Regions from separate parts of the Streptomyces sp. NPDC091287 genome, predicted to be linked through region 3. Evidence: riboswitches for the same ligand, from Rfam matches in the RefSeq annotation. Region 3 holds a riboswitch; each other region holds the start of a gene.
What was found. A riboswitch is a leader RNA that binds a small molecule or an ion and turns the genes downstream of it on or off. The one in region 3 is predicted to bind thiamine pyrophosphate.
Positions count from the first base shown of each region.

Region 1: it holds a riboswitch for thiamine pyrophosphate, as region 3 does, so the genes downstream of both, thiC (phosphomethylpyrimidine synthase ThiC) here and thiO (glycine oxidase ThiO) in region 3, are expected to answer to the same signal.
Region 2: it holds a riboswitch for thiamine pyrophosphate, as region 3 does, so the genes downstream of both, ACIQRW_RS25295 (thiamine ABC transporter substrate binding subunit) here and thiO (glycine oxidase ThiO) in region 3, are expected to answer to the same signal.

Region 1 covers NZ_JBIVUV010000004.1:396,721-406,192, reverse strand. The annotation lists gene ACIQRW_RS08515 (IclR family transcriptional regulator) at 1-579, shown strand, start outside; gene ACIQRW_RS08510 (SsgA family sporulation/cell division regulator) at 681-1,118, shown strand; gene ACIQRW_RS08505 (YibE/F family protein) at 1,142-2,488, opposite strand; TPP riboswitch at 2,559-2,692, shown strand; gene thiC (phosphomethylpyrimidine synthase ThiC) at 2,685-4,505, shown strand; gene ACIQRW_RS08495 (DUF805 domain-containing protein) at 4,825-5,178, shown strand; gene ACIQRW_RS08490 (hypothetical protein) at 5,259-6,089, opposite strand; gene ACIQRW_RS08485 (metallophosphoesterase) at 6,293-7,480, opposite strand; gene ACIQRW_RS08480 (LacI family DNA-binding transcriptional regulator) at 7,640-8,752, opposite strand; gene hisC (histidinol-phosphate transaminase) at 9,158-9,472, shown strand, end outside.
Region 2 covers NZ_JBIVUV010000015.1:133,618-143,089, forward strand. The annotation lists gene pyrH (UMP kinase) at 1-694, shown strand, start outside; gene frr (ribosome recycling factor) at 817-1,374, shown strand; gene ACIQRW_RS25285 (phosphatidate cytidylyltransferase) at 1,374-2,456, shown strand; gene rlmN (23S rRNA (adenine(2503)-C(2))-methyltransferase RlmN) at 2,566-3,672, shown strand; TPP riboswitch at 3,752-3,868, shown strand; gene ACIQRW_RS25295 (thiamine ABC transporter substrate binding subunit) at 3,950-5,044, shown strand; gene ACIQRW_RS25300 (ABC transporter permease) at 5,125-6,750, shown strand; gene ACIQRW_RS25305 (ABC transporter ATP-binding protein) at 6,756-7,805, shown strand; gene ACIQRW_RS25310 (response regulator) at 8,045-8,713, opposite strand; gene ACIQRW_RS25315 (sensor histidine kinase) at 8,707-9,472, opposite strand, start outside.
Region 3 covers NZ_JBIVUV010000006.1:279,246-288,717, forward strand. The annotation lists gene bfr (bacterioferritin) at 1-467, opposite strand, end outside; gene ACIQRW_RS12395 (sulfite oxidase-like oxidoreductase) at 625-1,257, shown strand; gene ACIQRW_RS12400 (deoxyribonuclease IV) at 1,224-2,120, opposite strand; gene pknB (Stk1 family PASTA domain-containing Ser/Thr kinase) at 2,127-4,052, opposite strand; gene ACIQRW_RS12410 (thiazole synthase) at 4,243-5,037, opposite strand; gene thiS (sulfur carrier protein ThiS) at 5,040-5,279, opposite strand; gene thiO (glycine oxidase ThiO) at 5,276-6,466, opposite strand; TPP riboswitch at 6,464-6,576, opposite strand; gene ACIQRW_RS12425 (hypothetical protein) at 6,629-6,970, shown strand; gene ACIQRW_RS12430 (NAD(P)/FAD-dependent oxidoreductase) at 7,045-8,286, shown strand; gene ACIQRW_RS12435 (Rv2175c family DNA-binding protein) at 8,367-8,732, shown strand; gene thiE (thiamine phosphate synthase) at 8,808-9,458, shown strand; gene ACIQRW_RS12445 (PT domain-containing protein) at 9,458-9,472, shown strand, end outside.

The DNA of each region.
Region 1 (9,472 bases), on a different contig from region 3:
GGTGTCTTCCTCTTCGGCGCGGCCGCCGAGAATCTGACCGTCGCCCCCGGGGTGCGGAGCCGTCCGCGCCCCGCCTCCGTCGCCGACTCCCTCGGCCACTGGCGGGACGTCATCGGAGCCCCGGTGTACTGCGCCGTCTACTGCGACGGCGAGATCGATCTCATCGCGGTCGCGGACGGCCCCGACACCCCGGCAGTGGAGGAGTGGGCCTCGTTCCGGGAAACCGCCCACGCGCACGCCATCGGCCAGTGTCTGCTCGCCCAACTCGACGAGCGAGCCCGCGAGGACCACCTCGACCGGCACCCCGTGCGCCCCCTCACCCGTTACTCAGTGCGAGATCGCGCCACGCTTCTGGAACGGCTGCGTACCCTCCGACGAGGTGAACCGGTCATCGAACGCCAGGAGTACGCACTGGGGACCGTGTGCGCCGCGATTCCCGTCACGGCCGGTGCCACGATTGCGGCGATGGCCATTTCCGTACCTCTCGACCGAGAAGATCGGTTGCTGCCCGCAGTCGAACAGCTACGTGGCGAAGTCACCAGCCTCTTGCGTTCGCTCGTGTTCTCTATCAGTATCTGAAAAATCACTCCTTGTGATCTGCTATCGCGTGCACCACGATGGCGTCAATAGGGCCATGGGGGATCATTCCTGGCCAGATTCATCTACTGCGGGGTTGAACGATGCGCGAGTCGGTTCAAGCAGAGGTCATGATGAGCTTCCTCGTCTCCGAGGAGCTCTCGTTCCGTATTCCGGTGGAGCTCCGGTACGAGGTCGGCGATCCGTATGCCATCCGGATGACGTTCCACCTTCCCGGCGATGCCCCTGTGACCTGGGCATTCGGCCGCGAGCTGCTGCTGGACGGGCTCAACAGCCCGAGCGGCGACGGAGATGTGCACATCGGCCCGACCGAGCCCGAGGGCCTCGGCGATGTGCACATCCGGCTCCAGGTCGGCGCGGACCGTGCGCTGTTCCGGGCGGGGACGGCGCCGCTGGTGGCGTTTCTCGACCGGACGGACAAGCTCGTGCCGCTCGGTCAGGAGCACACGCTGGGTGACTTCGACGGAAACCTGGAGGATGCGCTCGGTCGCATCCTCGCCGAGGAGCAGAACGCGGGCTGACCGGGCGCGCCCCCGATGCCCCGTCACCCCGTCTTACGACGACGGCCCCGACCCGTCCGCGCGGGTGCGGCCGTAGCCGCCTGTGCGCCGCCGGACCCCGAACGGTCCGCGGAGACGACCAGCGCCGCGAGCACCGTGGTCACCGGCACCGAGGCGACCAGGCCGATCGACCCGACCAACGTGCGGACGATCTCCTCGGCGACCAGCTCGCTGTTGGCCACCGTCCCCACACCGCTCTGGGCGATGGAGAAGAGCAGCAGCAGCGGCAACGCCGCGCCCGCGTACGCCAGCACCAGGGTGTTGACCACCGAGGCGATGTGGTCCCTTCCGATCCGGATACCTGCCCGGTACAGACCCTTCCAACCCATCCGCGGGTCCGCCTGGTGCAGTTCCCAGACGGCGGAGGTCTGGGTGACCGTCACATCGTCGAGCACCCCGAGCGAACCGATGATGACGCCGGCCAGCAGCAGACCGCTCATATCGATGTCCGGGTAGAGGCCGTGGATGAGGCCGGTGTTGTCGTCGGTGTTGCCGCTCAGGCTCGCCCAGCCGATGAACAGGGAGCCCAGCAGCCCGATCAGCAGCAGCGAGATCAGCGTGCCGACGACCGCGACCGACGTACGGGCCGTCACCCCGTGGCACAGATAGAGGGCCGCCAGCATGATCGCGCTGGCCCCGATCACCGCCACGACCAGCGGGTTCGAGCCTTGCAGGATCGCCGGCAGGATGAACAGGGTCAGCACGGCGAACGACACCACCAGCGCCACCAGCGCCATCACCCCGCGCATCCTGCCCACCAGGACCACCGCCAGCGCGAAGATCCCGGCCAGCACCGCCATCGGGATCTTCCGGTCCACGTCGGTCACCGAGTACTGGAGGTCGCGCGGCGCGTCGGGGGCGTACGCGACGACCACGCCCTGACCCTCCTTCAGCTGTCGGGGCGCGTCCGGCTGGACCACCTCGACGAACTTCCGGCCCTTGTCGTCGCCGCTGGTCACCTCGATGGTGGCCTTCGCGCACTCCCCCTCCTGCTCGTTGACGGCCTCGCGGCCCGAGGGCGTGGAGGTGTCGCCGGTCGGGGGTACCTGCGCGGCGTTGACGTCCGCGCAGTCGACCTTCACGACCTGGACGACCTTGCCGTCCTGGGTCTGCCGGTCGAATCCGACGCCGGTGCGCTCGTGGTCGGGCGCGCCGCCGGGCCAGAACGCGATCAGGCCGACGACGACCGCCGTCGCGAACGGGATCAGTACGGCGGCGATGACCTTGCGCAGGTGCCGGGAGACCGGAGCGGCCGGTCCGTGGCTGTGGGTGTGGCCGTGGGTGTGGCCCTGGGGCGGCTGGGGTGCGGGGTCGCTTTGGGGGGAGGTCACGGGGCGATCATCGCAAGAACGGGAGGGCCCTCTGGTCAGCTCGCCCGAAAGGACGCTAGCGTGGAGGCACCTTTGCACACGCGGGAGCTCGGAGCACCGGGCTGAGAGGGCGCTGATCGCCGTACATCCGTACGGGACACGCTGCGCCGACCGCCGAACCTGTTACCGGGTAATGCCGGCGTAGGGAGTAGGTCTCATGACCACAGCGGACGCACGCACGCCTGCCTCGAAACAGAACGACGGAACGCCGGTCGGCACGACGCCGGGCGACGGAACGCGCAACGACGAGGCCGGGAAGTCCATCGGCTGGCACAAGGGGTACGTCCAGGGCTCGCGCCCGGACCTCCGGGTGCCGGTTCGACAGGTGCACCTCACCAACGGCAAGGACGTGACGCTGTACGACACGTCCGGGCCGTACACCGATCCCTCCATCGACACCGATGTCCGCCGGGGCCTCGCGCCCCTGCGGGAGAACTGGATCATCGCCCGCGGCGACACCGAGGAGTACGCGGGCCGGCCGGCCCGCCCCGAGGACGACGGGCTCAAGCACACCTCGCCGCGCGGCGGACTGCGCAACCTCGACGCCGTCTTCCCCGGCCGCCCGCGCCAGCCGCGCCGCAGCCGCGACGGACGCCCCGTCACCCAGCTCGCGTACGCCCGACGGGGGGAGATCACCCCGGAGATGGAGTACGTGGCGATCCGGGAGAACGTGGAGGCCGAGGTCGTCCGCGAGGAGATCGCGCAGGGCCGGGCGGTGCTGCCCGCCAACGTCAACCACCCCGAGATCGAGCCGATGATCATCGGCAAGCGGTTCCTGGTGAAGGTCAACGCCAACATCGGCAACTCGGCCGTCACCTCCTCCATCGAGGAGGAGGTGGACAAGATGACCTGGGCGACGAAGTGGGGCGCCGACACGGTCATGGACCTGTCCACCGGCCGCAACATCCACACCACCCGTGAATGGGTGCTGCGCAACTCCCCCGTGCCGATCGGCACCGTCCCGCTCTACCAGGCCCTGGAGAAGGTCGACGGCCGGGCCGAGGAGCTGACCTGGGAGATCTACAAGGACACCGTCATCGAACAGGCCGAGCAGGGCGTGGACTACATGACGGTGCACGCCGGGGTGCGCCTGCCGTACGTCCCCCTGACGGCCCGCCGCAAGACCGGCATCGTCTCGCGCGGCGGCTCGATCATGGCGGCCTGGTGTCTCGCCCACCACAAGGAGTCGTTCCTCTACGAGCACTTCGAGGAGCTCTGCGAGATCCTCGCGACATACGACGTCACCTACTCCCTGGGCGACGGACTGCGTCCCGGTTCGATCGCGGACGCCAACGACGAGGCGCAGTTCGCCGAGTTGCGCACGCTGGGCGAACTGAACACGATCGCGAAGCGGTTCGGCGTCCAGACCATGATCGAGGGCCCCGGGCACGTCCCGATGCACAAGATCAAGGAGAACATCGACCTTCAGCAGGAGATCTGCGAGGAGGCGCCGTTCTACACGCTCGGCCCGCTGACCACGGACGTCGCGCCCGCCTACGACCACATCACCTCCGGCATCGGCGCCGCGATGATCGCCTGGTGGGGCACGGCGATGCTCTGCTACGTCACGCCCAAGGAGCACCTGGGACTGCCGAACCGGGACGACGTGAAGACGGGGGTCATCACCTACAAGATCGCCGCCCACGCGGCCGACCTGGCCAAGGGGCACCCGGGCGCGCAGGAGTGGGACGACGCCCTCTCCGACGCGCGGTTCGAGTTCCGCTGGGAGGACCAGTTCAACCTGGCCCTCGACCCGGACACGGCGCGGGAGTTCCACGACGAGACGCTGCCCGCCGAACCGGCGAAGACGGCGCACTTCTGCTCGATGTGCGGGCCGAAGTTCTGCTCGATGAAGATCTCCCAGGACATCCGGCGTCAGCACGGCGGTTCGCAGGAGGAGATCGAGCAGGGCATGGCCGAGAAGTCGAAGGAGTTCGCGGCCGCCGGCAACCGGGTCTACCTGCCCATCGCCGACTGATCAGGGCCGGCCGCCGGCCCGTCCCCGGCGGTCGGCTTCTCCGGCCACAGGCAGCGAACCCGCGGGACTGAGGCCTGATTCTGCCAGGAGCCTGTGGGCGTTGTGTGGCTTACCGAGTAACTACAGCCATTTCAGGTTGTTTTGAAATGGTTGGTCGCCTTGTTAAGCGACAGTATGGACACAGTCGTGTGGCAGCTGTATGTACGTTTGGTCCGCAGCTCACCTGCGCTTGACCCTTTCCTTATCTGTGGCTTACTTTCCGGCTTGCTTGGCTTGAAATTGGCGCCCCCTCGGAACGGGGGCCGGGGAGGGAATCACCGTGAACTGGTACCTGGACGTACTCAAGAACTACGCAGGCTTCAGCGGACGCGCGCGCCGCAAGGAGTACTGGATGTTCGTGCTCTTCAACTTCATCATCGCCGTGGTGCTGTCGGTGCTCGGCATGGCGATCGACACGCAGATCCCGTACTACCTCTACCTCGCCGCGGTCATCGTTCCGTCGCTGGCGGTCATGGTGCGTCGTCTGCACGACACCGGCCGCTCGGGCTGGTGGTTCTTCATCTCGTTCGTCCCGCTGGTCGGCGCCATCATCCTGCTCGTCTTCCTCGCCTCGGAGGGCAAGCCGGAGACGAACCAGCACGGTGCCAACCCGAAGCTGGCTCCGGCCGTCTGACCAACAGCTCCGGTACGTTCCGGAGCACCGTGAGGCCGGGCGCGGCACACAGCCGTCCCGGCCTTCGCCGTACCCGGACCTCAGTCCGGCCGGTGCTCCGGTCCGCCGAAGTCCGGGCTCGTGAAATCGGGGCTGGTGAAGGTCGGTCGGGGACCGGCCGCCGGGCCTTCGTCCGGGCCGGAGAAGTCCGGCCTGCTGTACCCGACCTTCGGGATGCGGTTGGGCGAACGGTGCGGGGTCCGGGCGGCGGGTCCCGCGGTGGGGTCGGCCAGGGCGTCCCTGAGGAACGGGAGGATGCCGCGCTCCAGCAGGGCGTGGCGCCACGCCTCCCTGGCCCGCGCGACGTCCTCCGGAAGCTCCTGCTCCTCGTTCTCGGCGGCCAGCGACGTCGCGCCGTTGCGGAGCGCGGTGACGAGCAGCCCGACGGCCGCGACCAGGATCGCCGCGGCGGCGACCGCCGCGAAGAACCACCCGGCCGCGACCATCGAGCCGCCGAAGGTCACCGAGGGGCCGACCGCCTTCACCAGATAGCCGACGAGCAGGAAGATGACGGCCGCGGAGCCGGCCAGCAGCGGGGTCAGGACCGTGATGACCGCGCCTATGCCGGCGCCCGAACCGGCCGCCGTGCTCCGCGGCCCGTCCGTGGCCGGGCCGCCGTCGAGCCCTTCCGCGGTCGCCGCGCGGCGCAGTTCGCCGCGGGCCTTCACGTAGTGCTCGTACTCGGTGGCCGCGGCCGCGGTGATCAGCGCCGTGGCGCTGAGCGCCATGGTGCGCAGCTGTTCGGTGTTGAGCCGGTCCCCGACGCCCTCCAGGTCCGGGCGTTCATGAGCGTGGCGCAGCGCGTCGCCCAGGATCCGCTCGTACTCGGGTCCGTCCTCGGCCAGCAGGTGCGGAGCGCTTGTCATCTGCATCCCCCGATGCTCCGTCGGTGCCCGGCTGCCCGCGTGGACCGGGCGATCGGGCGGAAACGGAGGAGAGCCTGCCACTGATACGCCGATGGTAGAGCGCTCACGGCACGGGGTGACAGGGTGTTTCCAGAATTGGGCCCGGTGACGGGCCCGTCGATCGGCGAGGTCGGCGCAGGCGGAACCTGAAGCGCCTTCCCCGCCGACGGTCAGTCATGCAGCGGGAGCTGAACCACCAATAGCTTTCCGGCCATGGTCACTCCGCCGTCCATGGCGATGGCGAGGTCGTCCGCGTACACGTGCGGGCCGTTGATCACGGGCCCCGCGCTGTCCTCGCCGTCCTCCGTGCCGACCTCGCCCAGGAGGTACGGAATGGGGCTGTGACCATGGACGACGCGCTGTCCGCCGTACGTCGTCAGCAGCTCGCGCACCGCCTGGGCGCCGCCCTCGTCCCGGAAGGCGAACCGCTTGGTGAGCTTGCGGAAGAGGTCCCAGCACTCGTCGGCGTCATTGCGCGTGAGAATGGCCGTGATCGTGTCATTGACGTCCTCGATGGTGGACCCGTAGTCGAGGTAGGCCGTCGTGTCGGAGTGCATCAGCAGATGCCCGTCCTCCTCGACGACCGCGTCGAGCCGGGACATCCACTGGAGGTGGACGTCCTGGAGGCGCTCCATGTCGGTCTTCTGGCCGCCGTTGAGCAGCCAGGCGGCCTGGAAGGTGGCGGTGCCGGCCCCGGAGTTGACGGGGGTGTCGGCGAACCGCTTGGCACCGATCAGCAGCAGCTCGTGGTTGCCCATCAGGGCCTTGCAGTAGCCGCCGGCCGCCGCCGCCTCGGCGGAGAGTCGCATGACGAGGTCGATGACCCCGATGCCGTCGGGCCCGCGGTCGGTGAAGTCGCCGAGGAACCACAGGCGGGCGTTGCCCGCGGCCCAGTTCCCGTCGGCGTCGATGAGGCCCTGCGCGCCGAGGGCGGCGATCAGCTCGTCCAGGTAGCCGTGGACGTCGCCGACGACGAAGAGCGGGCCGCGGCTGTCCTCGGCCACGGGGCGCGGCTCGGGAACGGTCCGCACCTGGACCGTGTCGCCGCGACGGATGACCGGGAGGTCCCGCTCGGTCGGGGTGTAGCCCTCCGGCTGCTCGTCGCCCACGACGGCGTTGCCGGGATGCGGCGGCCGGGGCGGGGCGGGAGCGCGCGGCGGCACTGCCGGGGGCACGGAGGCGCCGGGCGCCGGAGGGTTCGGTTCCGGCGCCCGCGGTGGCACCGGGGAAGGAGGTGCCGCCTGTGCTTGCGGTGGCACGGGTGTCTGCGCATACGGCGGAACCCGGAAGTCACGCAACGTCGCCGTCCGCACCACGGGTTCCTGACCGGCCCCCTGAGTCATCGACCCCTCCACCACCGTCGCGCCGCCGTACACCTGACGGGCCTTGCCTGGTAGAGGTGGTCCGCGGTGTCGTGCGCCCATCATAGGAATGCGGATCGATCTGTGTGACGCACCAGGGGTGGTGAATCCGGGCGCACGCACGGTTCACCGGCTGATTAGTCCGAAAAGAGATGATCAGTCCCCGCTGGGGGAGCGCGGCGCGCTGACCGTGGTGCGCGGTGGACGTCGTTGCGAGGAGGTCCGGACGATGAGCTCCGTCGGTATGACCTGCTCCACCGGCCCGTCGTGCTCGACCCCTTCGATGGCGTCGATGAGGAGCTGGACGACGGCCGTGCCGATGCGGCGGGGCTTCAGCGAGAGCGTCGTGATGGGCGGCTCGGTGGCCGCGTACACGGTGGACTCGCTGCAGCAGACCAGCAGCAGGTCCTCGGGGACCCGCAGCCCGTAGCGGCGGGCCGCCGCGAGGAGATCGGTGCCATTGGGGTCGAAGAGCCCGTAGACCGCGTCGGGGCGGTCCGGGCGGGCGAGCAGCCGGTCGGCGGCGACCGCCCCCGCGCAGGGGTCGTGGGCCGGGTAGGACTCGTAGACGGGATCCTGGCCGACCCGCTCGCACCAGTGGAGGTAGGCGGTGGTGGACAAGCGGGTGTACGTGTCGGTGGTGTTGCCGGTCAGCAGGCCGATACGGCGGGCTCCGGCGGCGGCGAGATGGTCGAGGAGGTCGAGCACGGCGGCCCGGTGGTCGTTGTCGACCCAGGCGGTGACGGGGAGCGTACCGGCCGGGCGGCCGTCCGAGACCACGGGCAGTCCCTGGCGGACGAGTTCGGTGACGACCGGGTCCTGGTCGGAGGGGTCGATGACGACGGTCCCGTCGAGCGCGACGTTCGACCAGACGTCGTGCCGGGAGGTGGCGGGGAGGATGACGAGGGCGTAGCCGCGGGCGAGCGCCGCGGAGGTCGCGGCTCTCGCCATCTCCGCGAAGTACGCGAATTCGGTGAAGGTGAAAGGTTCATTCCCGTACGTGGTCACGGTCAGGCCGATCAGGCCGGACTTGCCCGTACGGAGGGTTCGGGCCGCGGCGGACGGGCGGTAGCCCAGGCGCTCGGCGACCTCGCGGACATGGCGGCGGGTGGCGTCCGGGAGCCTGCCCTTGCCGTTGAGCGCGTCGGAGACGGTCGTGATCGAGACTCCGGCCGCGGCGGCCACATCACGGATCCCCGCCCGTCCTGGCCGGCCGCTGCGCCGGGGGGTCTCCGTCCGGCTCACCTGGTGCTTCCCTGCTGCTGTCATGGCGAGCCGATAGTAGGGCTCCGAGGGGTGGTCGGTCCGGTCGCATATGCGCACGTTGACAGGCACGTTTCTGCAAGGTCACTACCCATCAGAATCCTTGTAATGCAAGGGAGTTGTCCGCTATTGCATAGGTGTTTCAGGTACTGGAGGGCGGCAGCCTGCTGTATGTGCGATGTCTCGAAGAGGTCTCAACTCACCACTTCGGGGGACGCGCGCCACAGCGCGAGCCACCGGCGCGCGCCGGAACGCGAAACACTCCCCCCGGGAGAGGGCTCGGACCGGCCCCGCGCGAGGCCCCATTCCCGGGCACTGCGGTCGATTTCCCGCTCGGGCCATTCGCAGCGGGGCGCAATCCTCTTAAGGTGTGCAGTATTGCTGTGAACGGACGGTCGAGGAGGACCTGCGGTGAGCGAGACGAGCCCCAAGCTGCGCGCCGAGCTGGACGGCGTTCCCGCCTATGTGCCGGGGAAGCCGGCGGCGGCCGGTGGACCGGTCGCGTACAAGCTGTCCTCCAACGAGAATCCCTATCCGCCGCTGCCGGGGGTACTGGAGTCGGCGCTCGCCGCCGCGGGGAACTTCAACCGCTACCCGGACATGGCGTGCACCGGCCTGATGAACGAGCTGGCCGACCGCTTCGGTGTGCCCCTGACGCATCTCGCCACCGGCACCGGGTCGGTGGGGGTGGCCCAGCAGCTGCTCCAGGCCACCTCCGGACCCGGC
Region 2 (9,472 bases), on a different contig from region 3:
CGGTGAGGCATTCGCCGGCGGCGGCGGTCTCGGCGTCGACCCCGACGTCGTGCACACCATCGCCCGCGAGATCGCCGCCGTCGTACGCGACGGCGCCCAGATCGCGGTGGTCATCGGAGGAGGCAACTTCTTCCGCGGCGCCGAGCTCCAGCAGCGCGGTATGGACCGGGCCCGATCCGACTACATGGGCATGCTCGGCACGGTCATGAACTGCCTGGCGCTCCAGGACTTCCTGGAGAAGGAGGGCATCGACTCGCGCGTCCAGACCGCCATCACCATGGGCCAGGTCGCCGAGCCGTACATCCCGCTCCGTGCCGTACGGCACCTGGAGAAGGGGCGCGTGGTGATCTTCGGCGCCGGTATGGGCATGCCGTACTTCTCCACCGACACCACCGCCGCTCAGCGTGCCCTGGAGATCGACGCCGAGGCGCTGCTCATGGGGAAGAACGGTGTGGACGGGGTCTACGACTCCGACCCGAAGGCCAACCCCGACGCGGTGAAGTTCGACGCACTGGAGTACGGCGAGGTGATCACCCGCAATCTGAAGATCGCCGACGCCACCGCCATCACGCTCTGCCGTGACAACCAGCTCCCGATCCTCGTCTTCGAGCTGACCACCGAGGGCAATATCGCTCGCGCGGTCAAGGGTGAGAAGATCGGCACGCTCGTGAGCGACGAGAGCACCCGGGCCTGACGGCCCCCCAGGATGGACAACGGCCTGCCGGTCGGACACCGTGCAGGTGAGGACGCGACGCAGGACCCGCAGGGCCAGGCGATGACGACGCCGGGCCCACCCAAGACACGCAGGAGCACGTGGTGATCGAAGAAATCCTCCTCGAGGCCGAGGAGAAGATGGAGAAGGCCGTTGTCGTCGCGAAAGAGGACTTCGCCGCGATCCGTACCGGCCGCGCGCACCCGGCGATGTTCAACAAGATCGTCGCCGACTACTACGGCGCGCTGACCCCGATCAACCAGCTGGCCTCGTTCTCGGTTCCCGAGGCGCGGATGGCCGTCGTGACGCCGTTCGACAAGACCGCGCTGCGCAACATCGAGCAGGCGATCCGCGACTCCGACCTCGGCGTCAACCCGAGCAACGACGGCAATATCATCCGGGTGACGTTCCCCGAGCTCACCCAGGACCGCCGCAAGGAGTACATCAAGGTCGCCAAGACCAAGGCCGAGGACTCCAAGATCTCGATCCGCTCCATCCGCCGCAAGGCCAAGGAGACCCTCGACAAGCTCGTCAAGGACAAGGAGTCCGGCGAGGACGAGGTGCGCCGCGCGGAGAAGGAGCTCGACGACACCACCGCGAAGTACGTCGCGCAGGTGGACGAGCTGCTCAAGCACAAGGAAGCCGAGCTGCTCGAAGTCTGATGAACGACTCTTCCTGGGGTGCCCCGCAAGGAGCCGGTCACTGGGGCACGCCCGAGATGAGGGCTGCCCCGGCGGGTCCTGCCCACGATGTGCATGGCGCCCAGCAGACTCGGCCCATGCCCAACGTGCCGGACGTTCCCGACGCAGGTAGAGACGCACAGAGCCGCGACGACCGGGACAGGGAAGCCGCTCACGTCAGCGGCCCCCTGTTCCGTGACGAGAAGCCGCAGGAGCCCATGTCCACCCCGCTGCCGCCCCCGCAGAAGAAGCGCGCGGGGCGTGATCTGCGCGCCGCCATAGGGGTGGGCGTGGGTCTCGGCGCCGTCATCGGCGTCTCGCTGTTCATCGTGAAGGCCGCTTTCATCGGCGTGATAGTGGCCGCGGTCGTCGTCGGCCTCTGGGAGCTGACCTCCCGCCTCCAGGAACGCAAGGGCATCAAGGCGCCCCTGGTGCCGTTGGCCGTCGGCGGAGCCGCGATGGTCGTCGCGGGTTACGCGCGAGGGCCCGAGGGCGCCTGGATCGCGATGGCCCTGACCGCCCTCGCGGTGCTGGTCTGGCGGATGACCGAGCCGCCGGACGGGTATCTCAAGGACGTCACGGCCGGGGTCTTCGCGGCGTTCTACGTACCCTTCCTGGCCACCTTCGTCGCCCTGATGCTGACGGCGGACGACGGGTCGTGGCGGGTCCTGACCTTCCTGGTCCTCACCGTGGTCAGCGACACGGGGGCGTACGCGGTCGGCTGGCGCTTCGGCACGCACAAGCTCGCCCCCCGCATCAGCCCCGGCAAGACCCGCGAGGGCCTGCTCGGAGCGGTCGCCTTCGCGATGGTCGCCGGCGCGCTGTGCATGGAGTTCCTGATCGACGAGGGCGCCTGGTGGCAGGGACTGCTGCTCGGCCTCGCGGTCGCGGCCAGCGCCACCCTCGGCGACCTGGGCGAGTCCATGATCAAGCGGGACCTCGGGATCAAGGACATGGGCACCCTGCTCCCCGGCCACGGCGGCATCATGGACCGGCTGGACTCGCTCCTGCCGACTGCGCCGGTCGTCTGGCTGCTGCTGGTGCTGTTCGTCGGCTCCGGCTGACCGCCTCGGCATCCCGGCACCCTTTCCCACCTGCACGTTTCACGAGTGAGGGTCCGTCGCCCACAGGGCGGCGGGCCCTCACCCGTCTGTCTGCGACACTGGATGAACCATGCCTAAGCCCGGAGAACTCACTTTCGTCGCGCCCCGCGGATCCAAGAAGCCGCCGCGGCACATCGCCGACCTCACGCCCGCCGAGCGCAAGGAAGCGGTCGCCGCGACCGGTGAGAAGCCGTTCCGCGCCCAGCAGCTCTCGCAGCACTACTTCGCGCGGTACGCGCACGATCCGGCCGAGTGGACGAACATCCCGGCCGGATCGCGGGAGAAGCTGGCCGAGGCGCTGTTCCCCGAGCTGATGTCCGTGATGCGGCACATCAGCTGCGACGACGACACCACGCGCAAGACCCTGTGGAAGCTGCACGACGGGACGCTCGTCGAGTCCGTCCTGATGCGCTACCCCGACCGCGTCACGATGTGCATCTCCTCGCAGGCCGGCTGCGGTATGAACTGCCCCTTCTGCGCCACCGGGCAGGCCGGCCTCGACCGCAATCTGTCGACCGCCGAGATCGTGCACCAGATCGTCGACGGCATGCGCGCCCTGCGCGACGGCGAGGTGCCCGGCGGGCCCGCGCGGCTGTCCAACATCGTCTTCATGGGCATGGGCGAGCCGCTCGCCAACTACAACCGCGTGGTCGGCGCGATCCGCCGTCTCACCGACCCGGAGCCGGACGGTCTCGGCCTCTCGCAGCGCGGGATCACCGTCTCCACCGTGGGTCTCGTCCCGGCCATGCTGCGCTTCGCCGACGAGGGCTTCAAGTGCCGTCTCGCCGTCTCGCTGCACGCCCCGGACGACGAGCTGCGCGACACCCTGGTCCCCGTCAACACCCGGTGGAACGTCCGCGAGGTGCTGGACGCCGCCTGGGAGTACGCCGATAAGTCCGGCCGCCGGATCTCCATCGAGTACGCCCTGATCCGCGACATCAACGACCAGGCCTGGCGGGGCGACCGGCTCGGCCGGCTGCTCAAGGGCAAGCGGGTGCACGTCAACCTGATCCCGCTGAACCCCACGCCCGGCTCGAAGTGGACCGCCTCGCGGCCCGAGGACGAGAAGGCCTTCGTCGAGGCCATCGCCGCCCACGGCGTGCCCGTCACCGTCCGGGACACCCGCGGTCAGGAGATCGACGGGGCCTGCGGGCAGCTGGCGGCCTCCGAGCGCTGAGGGCTCTCCCGCAGCCCTTGGCCTCGCCCGGACGGGCGGCCGAAATCCGCCGGTGTAGCCTGGGCTCGAAATCAACTTCATATTCCGACAGGGGAGCGCCACAGCGCTGAGAGTGCGGCACCAAGGACAGGTTGGCCGCAGACCCTCTGAACCTCGCCCGGGTCATTCCGGGTAGGAAGTTCGGACCTTACTCAAGCTGTTGCGCCCTGCCCGCTTCCGGTTCGCCGGACCGCGGGCGGGGCCGCGTCTCTTCCTGGTCATCTCCAGGAGGAATCACATGAACACCACCACGAAGTACGCGGCGACCGCGCTCGCCGCCGCTCTCGGCGTCACCGTGCTCGCGGGCTGCGGCGACGAGGGTTCCGCCGGCTCCGGGGAGTCCAAGGGCCCCGGCTCCAAGACCGTGACCCTGGTCAGCCACGACTCCTTCAACGTCTCGGACAAGGTGCTGAAGGCGTTCACGAAGGAGACCGGCTACAAGGTCGAGATCCTCAAGAGCGGCGACGCCGGGGCCGCGCTCAACCAGGAGATCCTGACCAAGGGCTCCCCGCGCGGCGACGTCTTCTTCGGCGTCGACAACACCCTGCTCTCCCGCGCCCTCGACAACGGCCTGTTCACCGCGTACGAGGCCAAGGGCCTGGACACGGTCGCGGCGGACACGCAGACGGACGAGAAGAGGCGGGTCACGCCCGTCGACACCGGCGACATCTGCGTCAACTACGACAAGAAGTACTTCGCCGACAAGAAGCTCGCGCCGCCGAAGACCTTCGACGACCTGCTGAAGCCCGCGTACAAGAACCTCCTCGTCACCGAGAACGCCGCCAGCTCCTCGCCCGGCCTCGGTTTCCTCCTCGGCACCATCGCCGCCCAGGGCGAGGACGGCTACGAGGCGTACTGGAAGAAGCTGAAGGCCAACGGCGTCAAGGTCGTCGACGGCTGGGAGCAGGCGTACAACGAGGAGTTCTCCGGCTCCGCGGGCGGCAAGAAGGCCAACGCCGACCGGCCGCTCGTCGTCAGCTACGCCTCCAGCCCGCCCGTCGAGGTGCTCTACGCCGACCCGCAGCCGAAGGAGGCGCCCACCGGGGTCGCCACCGGCACCTGCTTCCGGCAGACCGAGTACGCGGGACTGCTGACCGGGGCGAAGAACGAGGCGGGCGGCAAGGCACTGCTGGACTTCATGATCAGCAAGACGTTCCAGGAGGACATGCCGCTGAACATGTTCGTGAACCCGGTCGTGAAGGACGCGACCCTTCCCGAGCTGTTCACGAAGTTCGGCGAGAAGATCGACACGCCTCCCACCGTCGCACCCGAGAAGATCACCGCCAACCGTGAGCAGTGGATCCAGTCGTGGCAGTCGCTGGTCCTGAAGTAGAGCCCGGGGCGAAGACCGCCGGGGCCGCCCGGGAACGGCACCGGCCCGGGCGGCGCGGGGCCGCGCTGCGGCTCGGCCTGATGGCCGTGCCCGTCGCGTTCTTCGCGCTGTTCTTCGCCTATCCCGTGACCGCGATCGTCGGCCGCGGGCTCAAGGCGGGAGGCGACTGGCAGTTCGGGCGGATCGGCGAGGTGCTGGCCCGCCCGGACATCCTCGACGTCCTCTGGTTCACCACCTGGCAGGCCCTCGCATCGACCGCGCTCACTCTGCTGATCGCCCTGCCCGGGGCGTATGTCTTCGCCCGGTTCGACTTCCCCGGCAAGCAACTGCTGCGGGCGGTCGTCACGGTGCCGTTCGTGCTGCCCACCGTCGTCGTCGGCACCGCGTTCCTGGCGCTGCTGGGGCGGGGCGGGCTCCTCGACGAACGGTGGGGCGTCCGCCTCGACACCACCGTGTGGGCGATCCTGCTGGCCCACGTCTTCTTCAACTACGCCGTGGTCGTACGGACGGTGGGCGGGCTCTGGTCCCAGCTGGACCCCCGGCAGGAGGAGGTCGCCCGGGTGCTCGGCGCCGGACGGTTCGCCGCCTTCCGGCGGGTGACGCTGCCCGCGCTCGCCCCGGCCGTCGCCGCCGCCGCGCTGATGGTCTTCCTCTTCACCTTCACCTCCTTCGGCGTCGTACAGATCCTCGGCGGACCCGCCTACTCCACCCTGGAGGTGGAGATCTACCGGCAGACCGCGCAGCTGCTGGACCTGCCGACGGCCGCCGTACTGACCCTGGTGCAGTTCGCCGCGGTCGGCGCGATCCTGGCCGTCCACGCCGCGACCGTACGCCGCCGGGAGCGGGCGCTGAAGCTCGTCGACCCGGCGCAGACCTCCCGCCGGCCGCGCGGCCCCGGACAGTGGGCGCTGCTCGGCGGTGTCCTCCTCACCGCGCTGCTGCTGATCCTGCTGCCGCTCGGGGTGCTGGTGGAGCGCTCCTTCGACGGAGCCGGCGGTTCCGGCGGGTACGGCTTCGGCTACTACCGGGCCCTCCAGTCGGCCGGCTCCGGTGGCTCCTCCACCTTCCTGGTCCCGCCGCTGGAGGCCGTCGGCAACTCCCTGCGGTACGCGCTCGTCGCGACGCTCATCGCGCTCGTCGTCGGCGGGCTCGCGGCGGCGGCCCTGACCCGGCGGGCCGGGCCGCTGGTCCGCGGCTTCGACGCGCTGCTGATGCTGCCGCTCGGGGTGTCCGCCGTCACCGTCGGCTTCGGCTTCCTGATCACCCTGGACGAGCCGCCGCTCGACCTGCGCACCTCCTGGATCCTGGTCCCGCTGGCCCAGGCGCTGGTCGGCGTCCCCTTCGTCGTACGGACCATGCTGCCCGTACTACGCGCGGTCGACGACCGGCTGCGGGAGGCCGCCGCTGTGCTGGGGGCCTCCCCGCTGCGGGCGTGGCGGGAGGTCGATCTGCCCCTGGTGCGGCGGGCGGTGCTGGTCGCGGCGGGTTTCGCCTTCGCCGTCTCCCTCGGGGAGTTCGGCGCGACGGTCTTCATCGCGCGGCCGGACAACCCGACCCTGCCGGTCGCCGTGGCCCGGCTGCTGGGCCGGTCGGGGGAGCTCAACTACGGGCAGGCGATGGCCCTCAGCACGATCCTGATGCTGGTGTGCGCGGTGTCGCTGCTGCTCCTCGAACGTATCCGCACCGACCGATCCGGGGAGTTCTGAACGACATGCTGAGCTTGCGGGAAGCCACCGTGCGGTTCGGGAAGCGGACGGCGCTGGACGCGGTCGACCTGGAGGTCGCCGACCACCGGATCGTCTGCCTGCTCGGCCCCAGCGGCAGCGGGAAGTCCACTCTGCTCAGGGCCGTCGCCGGGCTCCAGCCCATGGACGGCGGCCGGGTCCTGCTGGCCGGCGAGGACCAGAGCGGCGTCCCGGTGCACCGGCGCGGCCTCGGTCTGATGTTCCAGGACCACCAGCTCTTCCCGCACCGGGACGTCGGCGCCAACGTCGCTTTCGGGCTCCGGATGCACGGCGTCGGGCGGGTCGAGACCGAGCACCGGGTCCGCGAGCTGCTGGAGCTGGTCGGTCTGCCCGGGGCCGAACGCCGCGCGGTCGCCGCGCTGTCCGGCGGTGAGCAGCAGCGCGTCGCCCTGGCCCGCGCGCTGGCCCCGCGCCCGAAGCTCCTGATGCTGGACGAGCCGCTCGGCCAGCTCGACCGCAGCCTCCGCGAACGCCTCGTCGTCGAACTGCGTGCCCTCTTCCAGGAGTTGGGCACCACCGTGCTGGCCGTCACGCACGACCAGGGCGAGGCGTTCGCCCTCGCCGACCAGGTCGTCGTGATGCGGGACGGCCGGATCGCGCAGGAGGGCAGCCCGCTGGACGTCTGGCAGCGGCCCGCCTCGGCGTTCGTCGCCCGCTTCCTGGGCTTCGACAACGTCACCGGGGCGACCGTGACCGGCCGGGCCGCCGCCACCGCCTGGGGCAAGGTCCCGGTTCCCGAGGACTCCCCGCAGGGCGAGGTGGATCTGCTGGTCCGGCCCGCCGGGGTCCTGATCGGCGCTCCCGAGGACGGCCTGCGCTGCACGGTCGGCGTCCGCACCTTCCGGGGGAACCACGTGACCGTACGCCTGACGCCCGAGAACGCGCCGGTGCTGGAGGCCGAGTGCGCCCTGCGGGACACCCCGGAGGAGGGTGCGGTCGTGGGCGTACGCTTCGACGCCGCCGAGACGGTGGTGCTGGCGGCCGGGGCGGACGTTCCCGAGGAGGGCGCCTCCTAGGTCGTGTCCGCAAAGTCTCGTCTGGCCCACGACGCCTGGCACGCACTCTCGCGGCGTTGCCGAAATGCCCGAGTAGCTCCGCTACTAGGACACTCCGGCGCCTTGCGAGAGCACGCACCAGACGCCGCGGGCCCCGCCCAGAGGGCGGACGACGATACTTCGCGGACACTCCCTAGGGCCTGTCGTCAAACTGCCGTCGTCGCCCGGCAGGCGGCAGTTTGACGACACTCCCCAAGGGCTCAGGGAGCCTGCGTCCCTGCCACCACCAGCCCCAGTTCGTACGCCAGGATGACCGCCTGCGCCCGGTCCCGCAGTTCCATCTTCGCGAACAGCCGGTTGATGTGGGTCTTCACCGTGTGGTCGGTGATGGTCAGCCGGTCGGCGATGGCCGCGTTGGACAGGCCCCGCGCGATCAGGACGAGCACCTCCGCCTCGCGCGCGGTCAGCCCGTCGATCGAGCGCGGCGGGGGAGCGCTGACCCGCTGCCGGGTGAACTCCGCGATGAGCCGCCCGGTGATCTCGGGAGCCAGCAGGGCGTGCCCGTCCGCCACCACCCGTACCGCGTGCAGCAGTTCGGGGAAGGTCGCGTCCTTGAGCAGGAAGCCGCTGGCTCCGGCGGTCAGGGCGTCGTACACGTACTCGTCCAGGCCGAACGTCGTCAGCATCAGTGCCCTCGTCGCCCCGCCCGACGCAGCGACGATCCCGCGCGCCGCGTCGATGCCGCTGAGCCTGGGCATGCGGATGTCCAACAACGCCACATCGGGCCGTAGTTCGGCCGCCCTGAGCACGGCCTGTTCGCCGTCCTCCGCCTCTCCGACCACGTCGATGTCGTCCTGGGTGTTCAGCAGCCCGGAGAACGCCGTCCGCACGACCGCCTGGTCGTCGGCCACCAGCACCCGGATCACCACGGCAGTTCCGCCTCCACGAGGAATCCGCCGGCCGGGCCCCGGCCGGTGGTGAGTCCCCCGCCGAGCAGGGCGGCCCGTTCGGCCATGCCCACCAGGCCGTGCCCCTGCCGCCCGGAGCTACCGGAGGGGGCTGGACCCGGCCCGTCGTCCGACGCGCGGACCGTCAACAGGCCCGGACGGTAGTGGAGTTCCACGACGGTGTGCGCACCCGGCGCATGCCGTCGGGCGTTCGTCAGGGCCTCCTGGACGATTCGGTACGCCGACAGCTCCCAGGACGCGGGCAACGGCGCCCGCTCGCCGGTGACCCGCAGTTCGGCCGCGCCGCCCACCGCCCGGTGCTGATCGAGGAGGTCGTCGAGACCGGCCAGCGAGGGCTGCGGGGCGGTGAGCGGGGCCGTTGCGCCGCCGTCACCCGTCCGCAGCACCCCGAGCAGCCGCCGCAGCTCCGCCATCGAGGCCCGGGCCGTCCCCGCGATCTCCTGGAAGGCGTCCCGTGCCGGGGGCGAGAGGTCCGGCGTCGTGTACGTGGCGCTCTCGGCGCGCACCGCGATCACCGACACCGAGTGGGCGATCATGTCGTGCAACTCCCGTGCGATCGAGGCCCGTTCCGCCTCGGCCGCCTGCCGTCGCTCCATCGCCAGCAGCCGGGACTGCGCGGCGGCCCGGGTGTGCCGGGTCTCCTCGCGCGCCCGCACCGCGTCGCCCGTGCTCACCGCGCCCAGGACCATCACCGTCAGCACCAGCGTCTCGGCGTACAGC
Region 3 (9,472 bases):
TGCTCGATCAGCTGGGCGATGTAGAGCGGCTCACCGAGCTTCTCGACCAGCTCCAGCTGGGTGTCGAGATAGTCGATGTGGTGCTCCTCGTCCGCCAGGATCGACTCGAAGATGTTCGCGGACGTGATGTCGCCCTTGCCGCGCATCACCTCGATGCCGCGCTTGAGGCGGTCGATCGCCTCCACCTCGACCTGGCGGTCCGCCTGGAACATCTCGGTGACCGTCTGGCCCACCCGCACATGGAAGAGCCGCTGGTAGTTCGGCAGCCCTTCGAGGAACAGGATCCGGTCGGTGAGGATCTCGGCGTGCTTCATCTCGTCGAAGGACTCGGCCCGGGTGTATTTGGCGAGCTTCGTCCACCCGAAGTTGTCCTGCATCTTGGCGTGCAGGAAGTACTGATTGATGGCAGTCAATTCGGCGGTCAGCTGCTCATTGAGAAACTCAAGGACCTCGGGGTCGCCCTGCATGGCAAAGGCTCCTTCCAACCGGTGATCGATCTGGCGAGTTGGCGAGATCCTCGCACCGCGCCCGGCGGCCGTCCAGTAAGTGCACGCTTAGTACGAGTTGCCCGGATGGGGTACTCCCTGGTCATGACCACCACTGCCTGTCTGTCACCATGGAGGCATGGGTCAGCCGGAAAGCCGGGAGAACCGCGAGACAGAGCAGTCCGAGCTTCCGCCGGGACAGCGACTGCAACGCGGATGGCCGGTCACCCACTACGGGCCCGTTCCCAAGTTCAAGCCCGACCGCTGGGAGTTCCGGGTCTTCGGGGCCACCGTCGACGGTGACAAACACTGCTGGAACCATCAGGAGTTCTCGGCGCTGCCGTTCTCCTCGGTCGTCGCCGATCTGCACTGCGTGACGAAGTTCAGCATGATCGGCGCCGAATGGGGCGGGATCCCCGCCCGTACGGTCCTCGAACTGGCGCCCCCCGCCCCCGACGCCACCCATGTGATGGTCTGGGCGGAATACGGCTTCTCATCGAACCTGCGCCTCGACGACTTCGCCTCCGAGCACACCCTGTTCGCCACCCACAAGGACGGCGAACTCCTCACCGCCGAGCACGGCTTCCCGCTCCGCCTCGTCGTCCCGCACCTGTATGCCTGGAAAGGCCCTAAATGGGTCCGGGGCATCGAGTACATGACGGCGGACCGGCGCGGCTTCTGGGAGGAGCGGGGCTACCACAACATCGGCGACCCCTGGGGCGAGCAGCGCTACTCCTATCAGGAGGAGCCCGGGGACGGCCCCGAGCTCTGACTCGGCTCCCGGAGGGCCTTCAACCGGGCCACGTCCGCCGCGTGCCCCTCCTTGCCGCCGGGCGTCTCGATGATCAGCGGCACGCCTTGGGTCGCCGGATGCGCGAGCAGCTCCCGGAAGGGCTCCACTCCGATGTGACCGGCGCCGATGTTCTCGTGCCGGTCCTTGTGGGCGCCCACGACGTCCTTGGAGTCATTGGCGTGGATCAGCTTGAGCCGCCCCTCGCCGACCGTGTCCACCAGCAGGTCGAGTGTCTGCCGCATCCCCGAGGGGCCGGCCAGGTCGTGTCCGGCGGCGTAGATGTGGCACGTGTCCAGGCAGATGCCCAGCTTCGGGTGGGAGTCCAGCGCCTCGAAGTACGGACCGAAGTCCCAGGTCCGCGAGCAGAGCGAGAAGCCCTGGCCGGCCGTCGACTCCAGCAGCAGGTCCGGGGAGTCGTCGTGGGTCAGCTCGTCCAGCAGCGGGCGCATGTGCTCGCGCACCTGGGCCAGCGCCTCGGCGCGCGGCCGTCCGCCGGTCGCCGAACCGGTGTGCACCACCACGCCCAGCGCGCCGATCTCCCGGGCCCGCCGCAGTGAGTGGCGCAGGGACTCCACGGACTTCTCGACCGTCGCCTCGGTGTGCGAGCCGAAGTTGATCAGATACGGGGCGTGGACGTACGCCGGGATCGAGGCTGCCCGGCACTCGGCCCGGAACAGCTCGTCCTGTGCTGGGTTCCCGGCGGGCGTGGCCCAGCCGCGCGGATTGGCCACGAAGACCTGCACGGTCTCCGCCGCCAGCTCACGGGCGTACTCCAGGCCGACCTTGGCCAGGCCGCCGGCGACCGGAACGTGTCCGCCCACCGGATTGCGCAGCGTGTGCATCTGGTTCTAGAACCCCTTGGTCTTGATCGTGATGGTGGACCCCTCGGGGGCCTGCTCGCCGCCGTCCACGGACTGGCTCGCGATCGTGTCGCTGAAGGAGAGGAACGGCCGGTCGACCTTCACGTCGAAGCCCGCCTCCTCCAGGGTGCTCCGCGCCTCGTCGACGTCCCGGCCGGTGACGTCCGGGACGTCCAGCATCCGGGGGCCCTTGGAGACGGTCAGCTCGATCGTGTCGCCCTCGGCGGCCTCGGTCCCTCCGCCGGGGGACTGCTCGGCCACATCGCCCTCGACCTCGGCGGAGTGGACCCGGCCCGGCAGCACCTCGGCCTTCAGCCCCTCGGCCTCCAGCTCGGCGGTGGCCTCCTCGGCGGAGAGCCCGGTGACGTCCGGGACGTCGATCGGGGCGCCCTTGCTGACGACGAGCGCCACGGCCGTGTCCGGGTTGCGGTCCGTGCCCGCGCGGGGATCCGTGCGGATCACCTCGCCGCGGGCCACGTCCTCGCTGAACTCCCTGGTCACCATCCCGGGGACCAGGCCCACCTTCTTCAGGGAGCGCCGGGCGTCCGCGAGGGAGCGGCCCACGACATCGGGCACCCGCACGATCTCCGGACCCCGCGAGACGACCAGTTTCACCGAGCCGTTGCCCCGGATCCGGTCGCCCGAGGCGGGGTCGCTGTTCACGACCGAGCCCCGCTCGACGGTGTCGCTGAAGACCCGCTCCACGCCCTTCAGTCCGAGCCCCTCGTCGGAGAGCCGCTTCTCGGCGGTCTGCTGGGTCTGGCCCAGCAGCGAGGGGACCTGGGTGAACTGCCCCGAGTTGATGTACCAGACGCCCGTCCCGATGCCCAGCGTCAGCAGTACGGCGGCGAGCACCGTGATCAGCTTGCGGTGCGGCCCGCCGAACGGGCCGCGGCGGCCGGTCCCGCGCCGGGGAGCGGCGGGTCCCGCGGGCGGCATCTCCAGCCGGCTGGTGCGGTGCACGCCGTCGCCGTCCGCCGGGAGGGCCCGCGGGATCACGCTCGTACGGTCGTCCGCGCCGTCATGAGTATCCGACAGGGCCCCGGGCGGTACGGCGTCCAGCTCGGCGTCGGTCAGCGTGGCACGGGCCTCACGCGCCTCGGCCAGCAGCAGCACCGCGTCGTGCGGGCGCACCTCGGGATTGCGGGCGGTCGCGCTCGCCACCAGGCTGTCCAGCGCGACCGGGAGCCCCGGCACGACGGCGGACGGGGCCGGGACGTCGGAGTTGAGGTGCCGGTAGATGACCTGGGCGGCGTTCTCGCCGGTGTGCGGCTTGACGCCGGTCAGCATCTCGTAGAGCACGACCCCGCAGGCGTACACATCGCTGCGGGTGTCGGCGCTGCCGTGCTCGATCTGCTCGGGGGCCAGATACGACACGGTGCCCAGCAGGGAGCCGGTGCTGTCGGTGGTCGTGCCGACCGCTCTGACCAGACCGAAGTCGGCGACCTTCACCCGGCCGTCGTCCCCTATCAGGACGTTCTCCGGCTTCATGTCGCGGTGCACGAACCCCGCCCGGTGCGCGGCGCCGAGCGCGGCGAGGACCGGCTCCAGGATGTCCAGCGCCGCCCGGGGCTGCAGGGCCCCGCGCTCGCGCAGCACGTCGCGCAGGGTGCAGCCCGCCACGTACTCCATCGCGAGATAGACATACGCGCCCTCGGCACCCTGGTCGAAGACCGCGACGACATTGGGATGCGCCAGGCGGGCCACTGACTTGGCCTCACGGATGAAGCGCTCGACGAACGAGACGTCGGTGGCGAGCGCCGGGTGCATCACCTTGAGGGCGAGCACCCGGTCCAGGCGGGTGTCCACGGCCCGGTAGACCGTGGCCATCCCGCCGACGGCGATGCGCGCCTCAATGCGATACCGGCCGTCGAGCAGCTGCCCGACGAGAGGGTCCTGGAGGGTCGTGTCCACCCCGAGAGTCTACGAGCCGCCGCCGACACCCCGGACGGGCGAGGGCGTTCCCGGGGCCGTTCTGCAGCCGATCCGTGACAGGCACACGCCCTGCGGCCGGGGCAGTTCAAGCCCCTCCGACGACCAGTTCAAGCCCCTCCGGCGATTGAGGAGCGGGGTTCGGGGCGGCGCCCCGAACGCGTACCGGCGCTCAGAACGCGGGCCGCTCCGGATCCAGCGCCGCCCGCCCGTCCACGGGCGAGGACGCCTCGGCGAAGTGGCGGCGCGGAATCCGGCCCGCCCGGTACGCGAGCCGCCCGCCCTCCACCGCGTGACGCATCGCACCCGCCATCAGCTCCGGCTCCTGGGCCCGGGTCACCGCCGAGGCGAGCATCACGGCGGCGCACCCCAGCTCCATCGCCTGCGCCGCGTCCGAGGCGGTCCCGGCCCCCGCGTCGAGGATCACCGGCACCCCGGCCCGCTCGACGATCAGCTCGAAGTTGTGCGGGTTGCGGATGCCGAGCCCGGAGCCGATGGGGGAGCCGAGCGGCATGATCGCCGCGCACCCCACGTCCTCCAGCTTCCGGGCCAGGACCGGATCGTCGTTGGTGTAGGGCAGCACGGTGAACCCGTCGTCGACCAGGACCTCCGCCGCGTCCAGCAGCTCGATCGGATCGGGCAGGAGGGTCCGCTCGTCGGCCACCACCTCCAGCTTCACCCAGTCGGTGCCGAGCGCCTCCCTGGCCAGCCGGGCGGTCAGCACCGCCTCGCCCGCGGTGAAGCAGCCGGCGGTGTTCGGCAGGACCTGGATGGAGAGCCGCTCCAGCACCGAGAGCACCGAACCCCGCACGGTCGGGTCCAGCCGGCGCATCGCGACCGTCGTCAGCTCGGTGCCGGAGGCGATCAGCGAGCGCTCCAGCACCTCCAGGCTCGGGGCCCCGCCGGTGCCCATGATCAGCCGGGAGCCATACGTGGCGGGCCCCAGCGTGAAGACGTCGTCCGACATGGTCAGCCCCCCTGCACGGCGGTCAGGACCTCGACGCGGTCGCCCTCGCCGAGCCTCGTCGTGGCCCACTGGCCGCGCGGGACGACGCTCTCGTTGACGGCGGCGGCGACCCCGGAGCGGGCCGGGGTCAGCGTGGTGACGAGGGCGTCCAGGTCCGTCCCGGCGGGAACGGCGCGGACTTCCCCGTTCACCGAGACGGAGACGGTGGCGGCGGATTCCGGTACGGCGTGCTGCTGGGTCATACGGGCTGCTCCTGGAGTACGGGGGCGGCGAGGGCGGCGGGTTCGAAACGGCCGGGGGTGAAGGGGCGGACCGTCTCGGGCAGCTCGCCGGTGGTCAGGACGTCGGCCATCGCGTCCCCGGTGACGGGCGTCAGCAGGACGCCGTTGCGGTGGTGGCCGGTGGCGAGCAGCAGACCGGGCAGGGCGGTCGGGCCGAGCAGCGGGGCGTTGTCGGGCGACGCGGGACGCAGACCGGCCCGGGTCTCGGTGAGCGGCAGCTCGGTGATGCCCGGGACCAGCTCGTGGGCGTCGCGCAGCAGCTCGTACACCCCACCGGCGGTGACCGTGGTGTCCCAGCCCATCTCCTCGCTGGTGGCGCCGACGACCAGCTCGCCGTTCTCGCGCGGCACGAGGTAGAGGTGGCCGCCCCGGACCACGGCGCGCACGGTGCGGCTGAGGAAGGGGGCGTACGCCCGGGGCACGGTGAGCCGGAGCACCTGGCCCTTGACCGGGCGGACCGGCGGTACGAGCTCCGGCGGGAGCCCGGCGAGCCGGCCGCTGAGACTGCCCGCGGCGAGCACGACCTGATCGGCCGCGAATTCCGTACCGTCGCCGAGCAGCGCCCCGGCGGCCCGGCCCCCGGCGACGGTGAGCCGCTCGGCGGTCGTCCGGCGGAACGCGACCCCGGCCCGTTCGCACGCGGTCAGCAGCGCCGCGGCGAGGCGGCGGGGATCCACCTGGTGGTCGCCGTCGACCCGGAGGCCGCCCCGGACGCCCGGGGCCAGCATCGGCTCCAGGCGGCGGCACTCACGGCCGCTGAGCCAGACCGACTCCAGGCCCGAACGCTCCTGGAGGGCGTGCAGTTCGCGCAGATGCGCCCGGTCGTCGGAGTCCAGTGCGACGGCGAGCGTGCCGCAGGTCCGGAAGCCGGTGTCCCGGCCGCTCGCCTCCTCCAGCTCGGCGACGAACGAGGGATAACGGGCGGCGGAGGCGAGGTTGAGCCCGAGCAGCATCTGCTCGCCGTAGTGCAGTTCGGTGACGGCGGCCAGCATGCCCGCCGCGACCTGTGCGGCGCCGCCGCCCGGTTCCGGGTCCGCGACCGTGACGCGCAGCCCCCGCTGGGCGGCCCGCCACGCCGTGACCAGACCGATGATTCCGCCCCCGATGACGAGGACGTCGGATCCGGAGCTTCTCTCCGAGACGCGCATGAGTGTCCAGCCCCTCCCTTCGCCGGCATGACCCGGAGCAGGTTCGTACGGTCGGAGGCCGTCCAGCCTCCCTCTCAGCCCGGTGCGTCCGGGCTCCCGCGAGTGTTCTACCTTGGCCACCCTAAACCCCTCCGCCCCCCGGCCAGTAGAGGAGCGCCCGCCATGGCCCGTTCGCTCGACGGACTCGTCCTGTCACCCGTCGCCGACCAGGCCCCGGGCCAGGTCGGCACCCGCACCCGCTTCACGTACCACGAGTCGGACGGCCGGATCTGGGCCGAGTACGCGGGCGGCGACGTGGTGCGCGGTCATCTCGTCGGCACCCGCGACGGGGACGCGCTGGACTTCCGCTACGTGCAGCTCAAGCAGGACGGAACGACCTCGTCCGGGCACTGCCTCTCCACGGTCGTCGAGCTCGCCGACGGCCGGGTGCGGCTGGAGGAGCGATGGGCCTGGGAGTCCCAGGAGGGCAGCGGCACCAGCGTGGTGGAACAGCTTCCCTCCTGAGCTCCCAGGCGCTTCCCGGGTTCCTTCCCCGCACCCCTCTACCTGACGATCCGTCAGTTGATTAAGGTGGACGGGTGAGCGAGCAGACGGAACAGCGGGCGGCGCGGCAGGCACGGCACGTCGTGGTCGTCGGGGCGGGCATGGCAGGCGTGCAGAGCGCCGTGGCCCTGCGCGAGGCGGGCTTCACCGGGCCCGTCACCCTGATCGGCGCCGAACCCCACCAGCCCTACGACCGCCCGCCGTTGTCCAAGGCCGTCCTGCTGGGCCAGGCCGAGCACTCCGCCTTCGACGTCGACTTCGAGGCGTTGGACATCACCCTGCGCCTCGGCCTGGACGTCACCGCTCTGCGCGCCGCCGACCATGTGCTGGACACCGCCGCCGGGCCGGTGCCCTACGACGCCCTGGTCCTCGCGACCGGTGCGGAGCCCATGACCCTGCCCGGCGCCGCGGGCGTGCCCGGCGTCCACCTGCTGCGCACCCTCGACGACGCCGCCCGGCTGCGGCCCGTCCTGGACCGGCAGCACGACGTGGTCGTCGTCGGGGCGGGCTGGATCGGCGCGGAGTTCGCCACCGCCGCCCGCGCGGCGGGCTGCGCCGTCACCGTCGTCGAGGCCGCCGCCCGCCCGCTCGCGGGCACCCTGCCCGCCGAGGTGGCCGCCCCGATGGCCGCCTGGTACGCCGACAGCGGCGCCGAACTCCTCACCGGGACCCGGGTCGACCGCGTCGAGGAGGGGGCCGTCGTCCTCGACGACGGCCGGGTCCTGCCCGCCGGGGCCGTGGTCGTCGGCATCGGCGCGCGCCCCGCCACCCGCTGGCTGGCCGGCTCCGGGGTCGCGCTCGGCCCGGACGGCTCGGTCACCGCCGACAGTGCGCTGCGCACCTCGGTGCCCGATGTGTACGCGGTCGGGGACTGCGCCTCCTTCCCCTCCGCCCGCTACGGGACGCGCCTGCTGGTCCACCACTGGGACAACGCCCTCCAGGGCCCACGCACCGCCGCCGCCGCGATCATGGCCGCCCAGGGCGGGGAGCCGCTCCCCGTCTACGACCCCGTCCCGTACTTCTGGTCCGAGCAGTTCGGCCGCTTCGTGCAGTACGCCGGCCACCACGCGGACGCCGACACCCTGGTGTGGCGCGGCGACGGGACGGACGCCGCCTGGTCGGTGTGCTGGCTGCGCGACGGCGCGCTGGTGGCCGTGCTCGCCGTGGGCCGCCCGCGTGACCTCGCCCAGGGCCGCAGGCTCATCGGGTCGGGGGCCGCCCTCGACCCGGAGAGGGTGGCCGACCCCGCCGTACCGCTGAAGTCCGCCGCCCTGTGACGCACCCGGAACCGCCGGGCCGGCCCCGTACGGTCGGGCCCGGCTACCGGCTGTCGGTCCTGGATGGCACGCTTGTCCCTGTGACCGAGATTGACGCAAAGACCGATGCTCTCGTCCCCGCCTGGCTCCACCTTCCCGACATCGCGGAAATGCTCGATGTCCAGGTGACGCGCGTACGGCAGCTGGTCAGGGATGGCCAGCTCATCGCCGTACGCCGTGGTGAGAACCGGGCGCTCCAGGTGCCCGCCGCCTTCATCGACGGCGACAAGGTGGTCAAGGGCCTCTCCGGCACCCTGACCCTCCTGAGGGACGACGGCTATTCCGACGAAGAGATGCTGGAGTGGCTCTTCACTCCCGATCCGACCCTGCCCGGCACCCCCGCGCAGGCGCTGAGCGAGAATCGCGGTACGGAGGTGAAGCGCCGCGCCCAGGCGCTCGCCGTCTGACCGACACGACAGGAAGCGGAGCACGGGCCGCCCCGCGCGGCCCGTGCACCGTCACGACCACGGGGGAGTCCACCCATGTCCACGCCTCGCGAGCAGCTGTCCGATGCCCGGCTCTACCTGTGCACGGACGCCCGCAAGGTCCAGGGTGACCTCCCGGCCTTCCTGGACGCCGTGCTCGCCGCCGGCGTCGACATCGTCCAGCTCCGGGACAAGGGCCTGGAGGCCGCCGAGGAGCTGGAGCACCTCGCCGTGTTCGCCGACGCCTGCCGCCGGCACGGCAAGCTCCTCGCGGTGAACGACCGCGCCGACGTCGCCCACGCCATCGGCGCCGACGTGCTCCACCTCGGCCAGGGCGACCTCCCGGTCCCCGCCGCCCGGGCGATCATCGGCGCCGACCGGATGATCGGCCGCTCCACGCACGCCGAGGCCGAGGTCGACGCGGCGCTCGCCCAGGACGGTGTGGACTACTTCTGCACCGGCCCCTGCTGGCCCACCCCCACCAAGCCCGGCCGCCACGCCCCCGGCCTCGACCTCGTGCGCTACACCGCCTCCCTCGGCGGGTCGCGGCCCTGGTTCGCGATCGGCGGGATCGACGCGGGCAATCTGGACCAGGTGCTGGACGCCGGAGCCCGCCGTGTCGTCGTCGTCCGGGCCATCACCGAGGCCGACGATCCCGCCGCCGCCACCGCCGACCTGGCCCGACGCGTCAGGGCCCGCGCGCTCTGATTCTCCGCGCGCCG